Regions from separate parts of the Nocardia sp. CA-145437 genome, predicted to be linked through region 2. Evidence: riboswitches for the same ligand, from Rfam matches in the RefSeq annotation. Region 2 holds a riboswitch; the other holds the start of a gene.
The links. Region 2 has a riboswitch for magnesium ahead of ACQPYY_RS16875 (MgtC/SapB family protein). Riboswitches for the same ligand answer to the same signal wherever they lie in the genome.
Positions count from the first base shown of each region.

Region 1: linked by a shared signal. The riboswitch ahead of ACQPYY_RS26210 (ABC transporter permease) and the one ahead of ACQPYY_RS16875 (MgtC/SapB family protein) in region 2 are both predicted to bind magnesium.

Region 1 is NZ_CP191204.1:5,628,282-5,632,915, forward strand. Features, by position in the region: gene ACQPYY_RS26190 (AraC family transcriptional regulator ligand-binding domain-containing protein) at 1-196, shown strand, start outside; gene ACQPYY_RS26195 (hypothetical protein) at 376-567, shown strand; gene ACQPYY_RS26200 (DUF3558 family protein) at 586-1,083, opposite strand; gene ACQPYY_RS26205 (DUF3558 family protein) at 1,098-1,610, opposite strand; M-box (ykoK) riboswitch at 1,689-1,858, shown strand; gene ACQPYY_RS26210 (ABC transporter permease) at 2,083-3,840, shown strand; gene ACQPYY_RS26215 (ABC transporter ATP-binding protein) at 3,866-4,634, shown strand, end outside.
Region 2 is NZ_CP191204.1:3,624,504-3,629,137, reverse strand. Features, by position in the region: gene ACQPYY_RS16890 (hypothetical protein) at 21-650, opposite strand; gene ACQPYY_RS16885 (hypothetical protein) at 1,220-1,618, shown strand; gene ACQPYY_RS16880 (TetR/AcrR family transcriptional regulator) at 1,676-2,296, shown strand; M-box (ykoK) riboswitch at 2,390-2,563, shown strand; gene ACQPYY_RS16875 (MgtC/SapB family protein) at 2,784-3,497, shown strand; gene ACQPYY_RS16870 (SDR family NAD(P)-dependent oxidoreductase) at 3,504-4,268, opposite strand; gene ACQPYY_RS16865 (helix-turn-helix transcriptional regulator) at 4,356-4,634, opposite strand, start outside.

The DNA of each region.
Region 1 (4,634 bases), 2.0 Mb from region 2:
GCGCCGGCTGTCCGAGGCCGGAACCACTTGGCGGCGTGAGGTGGATCACGCACGCCGCCGCAGATTGCAACGCGCCGAACACCTTCCACGCGCCCAGCAGGCGGAATTCCTGGGTTACGCGGATCCGGCGAGCCTGCGCCGGGCGGTGCAGCGGTGGCGGGACCGGGCTGATCCGGAACCCGAAGACCCCCGCTGAGGAGCCGAAATCGCACCTACCGTACGGTATTCCGGCAACCTCACAGCAAGGTTGGCGTGTCCCGGACCGGTTTGGCGCTTTCGGAACTCCCGCGCGGGGCGGACGGAAATCAGACTGGACGGAAACGCCAGGACACTGTCACGCGTTCCCCCGGACCGGTACTCGATTGGAGCTTCCTCGTGCCCCACACCGCAGAAACCGCCACCGCCTACGTCGTCACCGCCGTGGAGGCCAAGGGCACCGCCACCCGGCACGACTTCGATATCAAGTCTATCGTGAGCACCACTCACAACCTCACCGAGAGCTGGGATTTCCACACCGTGGACCCGAACATGTTCTGGAACATCGTCGCCACGTTCCTCGAGCACTGAGATCGGTTCCCGCGCGCGTCAGATGCCGTCGACCGAGAGCGTCGCGTTCATCAGATTCATGGCCGCTGCGCACGGATCGAGCTGCGCGGTGTGATCGCGGTTCCGCACCCACCAGGTGACGGTGCCGGTATCGGCCACCGTCACCGCGCAACCACCCGGATCCGCCGGATCCCGCCAGTACATGCCGCCGAAGTTCCGCACCACGAGCCGCTCCACGCGGTATCCGAAGCGGTCGGCGATCCGCACCTCCCGCGCGAGCGTGTCGTCCCGCAGCCAGGCATAGGTGATGTCGACCACGCCGCCACCGTGATTCGTGGCGGTCCAGTCGCACACCGTGGGCTCGCTCTGCCGCCGCATACCGGTGACGCCGATGGCGGCGGCCAGCTTCTGATCCTCCAGGGGGCCACAGCCCGCCAGCAGGTTCGGATCGGCCGCGGGACGGGAGTCGGCCTGCCGGTCGGCGTGCGAACACCCGGACAGGGCGGCGATCACCAAGGCCGCCACCGTGATTCGCACTCCGCGGCGCGCCATCAACTCTGCCCCGCCTGTGTCAGGGTGGCCGCGGCCAGCTGCTCCACGCCCTGGCAGGCGCGCTCGCTCGACCGTTCGGACCAGTCGATGAAGTCGGTGTCGCCGAATGCCACCGCGACCTCACAGGATTGCGCGCCCCGCCATTCGATGCCCGGCTGTCCGGCGATCCGGACGGTGGCGGGACTGCCGGTGGTGACCTGGTCGCGGCGGTCCTGCAGCGAGCTGCCCCGGAACCAGTGGAAGGTGACGGCGTAGTCGCCGCCCGCGGCGGGCTGCCAGGCGCAGCCGATCGGATTGGCCGAAACCCGTTGCGCACCGGTCGATCCCGTGGCCTCGACCACCTCGGCGTCGGATGCGCCGCCACACAGGCCGATGGTGTCGGGAGACGGCGCGGCCGCCTTCGGCGCGGCGCTCGCGGTCGCCGCGGCCCGCTGATCCGAGGAGTACCTGCACCCCGCGACCGCCAGCCCGATCAAGGCGATCCCCACCGCCACGCGCGTCGCTCTCGTCACGCGGACCAGACTAGGCGAATCGGACCGGTCGTGCGCGTACACACTTTGACAACTCATCGGGGCTTTACTACCGTCGATAACGCACCTCGATAGGCGAGGCTCCTGCACGAACACAGGCCACTGATCTGACGACGTCGAGAGACGCCCAAGGTTAGGACAGATTTCCCCGGATTAAGGGGTAATCCAAAGTGGCTTTCCGATTCGGAACACGTCGTGCAGTGCCGAAGCTCTGACGAGAGGGGTGTGCGTCCTCCCCGGATTCCCCGGGTCGACCTCCCCCGTGTGCGCTGATGAGTCCGCGTATGAGCTGTGTGAGGAGGTGCCGGTCGGATGACAACCGATGACGACCCCGGACCTCCTGTCGCGCACTCGTAATTTCCCGGTATTCGGCGCCGCCCCCATCACCCTTTCGCGTGATTCGGTGTGCGCCTATTTCCGCGCGCCCTTTGTCGATTAGATGCGGATTCATCCAATGACGCTCCAGATCACCATTCCCAACCGTCCCGAAACACGGCAGCCGACGCCGCGTCCGCGAAACCGGCTGCGCGCCGTCGACTTTCTGGTGCTCGGCGCGGCCGTGTTCCTGATCGCCGTGGCGCTGCGGCTGTTCCGCGACATGTCGGTGCCGTGGACGCCGGGCTCCGGACCGGAATCGGTGTCGACCGATCCCCGGGAACTGCCGTACTACGCGGCGCGCACCACGCTGCGGATGTTCCTGGGGCTGGCGGCCTCGATCCTGTTCACGCTGGTCGTCGGCCAGTGGGCGGCGCATTCGCGGCGGGCCGAGAAGGTGCTGGTCCCGATGGTGGACGTGCTGCAATCGGTGCCGGTGCTGGCGCTGGTCTCCATCACGGTGTCCGCATTCGTGGCGCTGTTCCGCGGCTCCTTCCTGGGCGCGGAGGCGGTGTGCGTGTTCGCCATCTTCACCGCGATGGCCTGGAACATGACCTTCGCCTACTACCAGGCGGTGCGCACCCTCCCGCGGGAGCTCGACGACGCCGCCCGCATGCTGCGGCTCACCCGCTGGCAGCGGTTGTGGCAGCTGGAGGTGCCGGCCGCCATGGTGCCGTTGATCTGGAACGGGATGATGAGCTTCGGCGGCGCCTGGTTCATGCTCGCCGCGTCCGAGGTGATCACGGTGTCCGGGCGGGAAGAGGCGCTGCCGGGCATGGGCAGCTTCATCGCGGCGGCGACCTCGCAGGGGCAGGTCTCGCGACTGCTGCTGGGCGCGCTGGTCATGGTGGCCACCATCGTCGTCGTGAACGTGCTGTTCTGGCGGCCGCTCACCGCGTGGTCGGAGCGGTTCCGGGTGGAGCACACCGAAAGCGCCGAAGTCCCACGCAGTCTCGTGCTGGACCTGCTGCGGCGCAGCACGGTGCCGGGGCGGCTGGCGCGGGTGACACGACCGGTCGGTGAGGGGATCGATCGCGTCATGCGAGTGTTCGGGCGCAGCACCCGGTCCGCCTACGACGACCGTCCCGGCGGCCGGGCCGGGGACGTGGTCTTCTTCGGGCTGCTGCTGGCGGCGCTGGCCTGGGGCACCTGGACGCTGGCCGCCTACTTCGAAAGGACCGTCGGGCTGGCCGAATTCGGGCCCGCCACGCTCATGGGCCTGGCGAGTCTGAGCCGGGTGATCGTGCTGCTGGTGATGTCCACCGTGGTGTGGGTGCCGGTCGGGGTGTGGATCGGGTTGAACCCGCGGGTGTGCCGGTTCGCGCAGCCGGTGGTGCAGGTGCTGGCCAGTTTCCCGGCGCAGTTCCTGTTCATCTTCGTGATCGCGGCGCTCACCTGGACCGGCGTCTCGCTGAACATCGGCGGCATCGTGCTGATGGCTCTGGGCGCGCAGTGGTACGTGCTGTTCAACGTGATCGCCGCGGCCGGGCAGATCCCGACCGATCTGCGCGAGGCCATGGACGATCTCGGCGTGCACGGGTGGCTGCGGTGGAAGTCGTTGATCCTGCCCGCGATCGCCCCCGGCTATGTGGTCGGCGCGATCACCGCGTTCGGCGGGGCCTGGAACGCCACGCTGGTCGGCGAGGTGGTCGAGGCGGGCGGCACCCATCTGCAGGCATACGGGCTGGGCGCGTACATCACCAATGCCACCGCGGCGGACATGTTTCCGAAGGTGCTGCTGGGCACCGTGGTGATGAGCGTCGTCACCGTGACCATCAACCGGCTGGTGTGGCGTCGGCTGCAGCGCCGGGCCGAACAGCGTTTCTCGTTGAACTGAAACCGTTTTCGAAAGGAGGACAACCATGTCCACCCCCATCATCACCGTCGACCGCGTCAGCAAGCACTACACCGGGCCCACCGGTGCGCCGCTGCCGGTGCTCTCGGAGGTCTCGCTGGAGCTGCGCGAGAGCGAGATCGTCGCGCTGATCGGGCGGTCCGGGTCCGGCAAGTCCACGCTGCTGCGGATCATGGCCGGACTGGTCGCCCCGACGTCGGGATCCGCACGGCTGCACGGCGAGCGGATCACCGCGCCGCATCCGAGCGCCGCCATGGTGTTCCAGAACTTCGCGCTGCTGCCGTGGCTGACCGTGCGGCAGAACATCGAGCTCGGGCTGCGCGCCCAGGGCATGCCGAGCCGGGAACGCGCCGAACGGGTCACCGACGCCATCGACATGATCGGCCTCGGCGGCTTCGAGAACGCCTGTCCCAAGGAGCTTTCCGGCGGAATGCGCCAGCGCGTCGGCTTCGCGCGGGCCCTGGTGCTGCGACCCGAGGTCCTGCTCATGGACGAGCCGTTCTCCGCGCTGGACGTGCAGACCGCCGAGAACCTGCGGGGCGAGCTCATGCGGCTGTGGACCGAGACCGCCTTCCCCACCCGGACCATGCTGATGATCACCCACAATATCGAGGAGGCCGTCCTGCTCGCGGACCGAATCCTGGTGCTGGACAATGATCCCGGGCGAATCAAGGGCGAGATCCGGGTGCCGCTGGATCCGCCGCGCGACCCGCGCGCCGCCGGGTTCCAGGCGCTGACGGACCGGGCCTACCGGCTGCTGGTCGAGGGCAGCAAAC
Region 2 (4,634 bases):
GATGGGCTGGGAGCGGTTGGTCAGGTGCGGGCCGGGCGGCGGGCGGGCTGTTCACCGCGCGCGGGGCGGCGCTGCTGGGGCGGCTCGGGTCGCGCCTGACGGCGCTGGGGCTCCTCGGCCCGGGCCTGCCGGCGCGGCGGTTCCTCGGTCCGCGGCTGGCGGCGCGTCGGCTGCTCGGCCGCGTGCCACTGGTGTTGCTCGGCGACCGCGTAGTGCTCGGCCTCGTAGTGCTCGGGCCCGCCGTTGCGGTCGGCCATGGCGCGCGCCGACCACCGGATGGCGTAGGCGACCCAGAAGCACGGCAACGACGCGGCCAGGAAGATCACTCCCGCGGCGAGCAATCCGGAGCCGACGCCGAGCACCAGCAACTCCCAGCGCGGATAGCAGGTGGCGGTGCCCGTGCAGTCGCCGTAGGTCCGCTGACCGTACTCCCAGGCGAACAGGCCCACACCCGAGCCGAGGGTCGACGCGAGCAGGAAGTTCGCGATGTACCAGCAGCGCACCAGTTTTCGGGCGAAGATGAGCGCGCCGAGCTGTCCGGAACCGAGACTGTCCGCGATGTCGTCCCCGACGCCCAGATGTCGGCCCCAGCCCGACGGCTCGGCAGGCTCGGCTACATCGGAGTTACTGGCATACCGGCTTGCGGTCATCCTGCGCGATCCTTCTGCACCTCGAACAGTCCACCGGCACAGGTTGATTCGCAATGCCTACCCGAACTGAATCCAAACTGGGTCGATCATCGCAGCGTCACGGCATTCGCGCCGTCCTTGTGGCGGAATCGGCGCTTATGAGACGGCGTCGCCGGGCCGGGATCGGGGTTCGGCCCGGCGACGCCGGGGTTCGCGGCGCCCGCTGCGCGGCGGGGACGCGGGAGGCGAGTCTCGGGGAAGAGGACTCGCGTGGTGTCCGATCACCGGTGGGTGTCTGCGCTTCGTCACCCCGGCGATTCGGACAATCGGAACGTTAGCGATGTAGTAGCTGAATTGCGCTGTGAGCGCAGGAATTAGGGGATTGTTAGGGGAACCCCCACCTTTCGACCTCGGACCTGGGCAGCCGACTGATTGCCGGAGATCGCGAATTGCGTTGGCGGGGTGACCGGTTCGCACCGAGTAGTCCGATACGCGCCTATCGCGGGTGCTGAACACCGACACTTGCCTCTATGCGCCAATGGCGTCGCAGGGTTCTCATTCATCCCGTTCATCTGGGGAGATGATCGACAATGATCCGCTCACGCACCTCGGCCGTGTCCGTGTTCGCCACCTGTCTCGCCGCGGCCGCGGCGCTCGTGCTCGCCGCGCCCGACGCGTCGGCCTACGTCAGCAGCGTGACCATCGCGACCGGCACCAGCATCGGCGGCGGCTACGGCACCAACTGCGCCTACACGGTCACCGTCAACGGCAGCCCCAACGAGTACGTGTGGCTCTACGACAGCGCCTCGGCGACGTTCAGTCCGCAGCAGTTCAGCCTGGGCAGCGGCGGCACCGCCACCTCGAGCTGGACGCCGACCTCCACGGGCACCCATTACGTGCAGGCCTGGACCTACAACGGCTCGCAGTGGGCGACGGTCACCGTCGGCACCGGCATCAACCTCGGCAGCGCGTGCGTGGTCACCAAGTGAGCCGGTCCGGGGCCGGGTGTGCGCTCACACCCGGGCCCGGGCATTACTCTTGACCCGGTGCAGACCGAGCAGCCTCCCGCCGAGGAGCCCCGCATCTGGGGCGGAACCACCCTCACCGAACGCCGTGAGGCGCGCCGCACCGCGCTGCTCGAGGCCGCACTGGACCTGATCGGCGAATCCGGGGCGGGCGCGGTCACCATGCGCGCGGTGTGCCGGCGCGCCACGCTGACCGACCGCTATTTCTACGAATCCTTCGCCAGCCGCGACGAACTGCTCGACGTGCTCTACCGCCAGATCGCCGACGAGTTCCTGGATCCGATGACGGCGTTCGCGGTCGCCGATGATCCCGATCGGGATCGCGCGCTGTCGGAAGCGCTGGTGGACAAGGTGCTGCAGGATCCGCGCAAGTCGCGACTGTTCCTGGTGGAGCCGTATTCGTCGACGGGGCTGGGCCAGACCACGATCGCGGTCATGCCCGCCTTCACCCGCCTGATCCAGGATCACCTGTTCGCCCACATCGATGATCCGGTGCGGCGGCGGCTGGCCGCGGTCACCATGGCCAGCGGCAATGCGGGCATGTTCTCGGCGTGGCTCAACGGCACGCTGCGCGCCACGCGCGATCAGATCGTGGACCATCTGGTGGCGACCATCGACGCCTATCGCGGCATGTATCCCTGACCCTCCCACCAGATCGGTTGCGGCGTGGATGCGGGCGACCGCGGTCACATCGGGTTGCGAGGCGCGGCGCCGGGGTGTTTACTCGCTGACGCAAGGTGCCGTCGTTAGCTGAGGCTCCTTCACGGATACAGGCCGGCGATCCCGAACGTCGAGAGACGCCCCGGATCAGGACAGGCTTCCCCGAGCTAAGGGGATGCCCCGACCGGCTCCCGCCCTGGTGGCGGGTTACGCCGTGGAGTGCTGAAGGTCTTACGAGGGGTGGTACCCGTGCCGGCGATTCCCCGCCGGTCCCACTCCCCCGGCATGGACGCGACCCGATGGTCGCGTTGCGCGCGTGTGCCGAGGAGGTGGTGGTCGTGCCCGATGGACCGGACCGAGTTCCGTTAGCCAATCGTTCACCAGGCGACACTCCGCTTATCCTCAGGCCGCTGCCGCGCACCCGGTAGCGTCCACTTCCGAGTGCGCCGTCATCCGCTGGGAGATCGAGATGACCACCTGGGAAATGCTGCTCCGCCTGGCCACCGGCGTCGGGTTGGGCGCGATCATCGGGTTCGAGCGCCAGTTCCGGGCCCGCATGGCCGGGCTGCGCACCAACGCACTGGTCGCCGCCGGTGCGACCCTGTTCGTGCTGCTGTCCGCGCACGGCTTCAACGGCGCCACCGCCGACCCGACCCGCGTTGCGGCGCAGATCGTTTCGGGTATCGGCTTCCTGGGCGCGGGCGTGATCCTGCGCGACGGGTTCAATATCCGCGGCCTCAATACCGCTGCCACGCTGTGGTGTTCGGCCGCGGTCGGCGCGCTGGCGGGTGCGGGCATGTACTCGACGGCCGCGGCGGGCACGGTCGCGGTGGTGGTGGTCAATACCGCGCTGCGCACGGTCGCCCGATCGGTGGACCGTCCGCTCGCCGACGGCACCGACGCCCAGGACGCGTTGTACGCCTTCCACGCCGACACCGACGACGCGCACGAGGCGCAGGTGCGGGCGTTGCTGGTGCAGTCGTTGACGCGCACCGACTTGCGGCTGGTGTCCATCTCGAGTCACGACACGTCCCCGGGGCGGGTGCAGGTGCGGGCCGAGCTCACCGGCGATCGTCGCGACGATCGCCAGATGGAGTCCGCGGTGAGCCGTCTGAGCCTGGAGCCGGCGGTGACCAGCGTCGGCTGGCGCACGGTGCCACGGCCGGTGGAAACCGAGCAGTGAGCCGCTTCAGACCATGGCCGAGGGAATGACGGTGGTGAGCCCGCCGTCGACGAGCAGGTCCTGGCCGGTGATGTAGGAGGCGTCCGCGGAGGCCAGGAACGCGACCGCGGCGGCCACATCGTCGGAGGTGCCGATGCGACCGAGCGCCACCCGCGAGGCCGCCTCGGCCTGGGTCTCGGGTGTGGTCTCGGCACGGAAGGCGGGGGTGTCGGTGTAGCCCGGGCTGATGGAATTCACCCGAATCCCCCGGGGCGCCAGCTCCGCCGCGAGGGTCCGCGCCAAGGAATCGACCGCGGCCTTGGTGGCGGTGTACAGGGCGGTACCGGGCGCACCCCGATAGGTGGCGAACGAGGCGTTGATGACGATCGCGCCACCCGCCGACACCAGCGGCAGGACCTGCTGGACGGTGAAGAACACCGACTTGAAGTTGAGGCCCACGATCCGATCGAACTCCTCGGCGGTGACAGCGGTGAACGGCTGGAACGCCCCGACCCCCGCATTCACGAACACCACGTCCAGCCGCCCGAACCGCTCGCCGACCGTTCGACCCAGCGCGGCAAGATCCTCGGCGTCGGTGACATCGCCGGGGATCGCGGTCGCGCGCTCCCCCAGCTCGGCGACGGCGGCGTCCAGCCGACCCTTGTCCCGCCCGGTGATGATCACCTCCGCGCCTTCGGCAATGAGGCGCTGCGCCGTGGCCAGCCCCATCCCGCTGCTGCCACCGGTAATGAGGGCGATCTTGTTCACGTAGCGGATCCCGTTGTGCGTCATGGCTTCAGCGTGCCGGGCCACGCCATGGGTAAACAGTGCGCACTCATCGTGGGTGTGACACCACCACCTTGCGCGGCCGCCACCGTTTCACGCGGGTGGCGCGAGGCGGAGGCGGTGGAGGCGGTCGAGGGCTTCGGCGGTGTCGGTGTCGGGGCGCGGGTTGTAGAGGACGACGTGTTGGTCGGGGCGGTCGGCGAGAGTCAATGTGGTGGTGTCGAAGTGGAGTTCGCCGACTTCTGGGTGATGGAGGGCGTTGACGGCTTGAGCCGGGGTGCCGACGTCGTGGCGGGACCACAGGTCGGCGAATTCGGGGCTGCGCCGGGCGAGGTCGGTGATGACGGCGTCGAAGCCGGGGTCGTCGGGGCA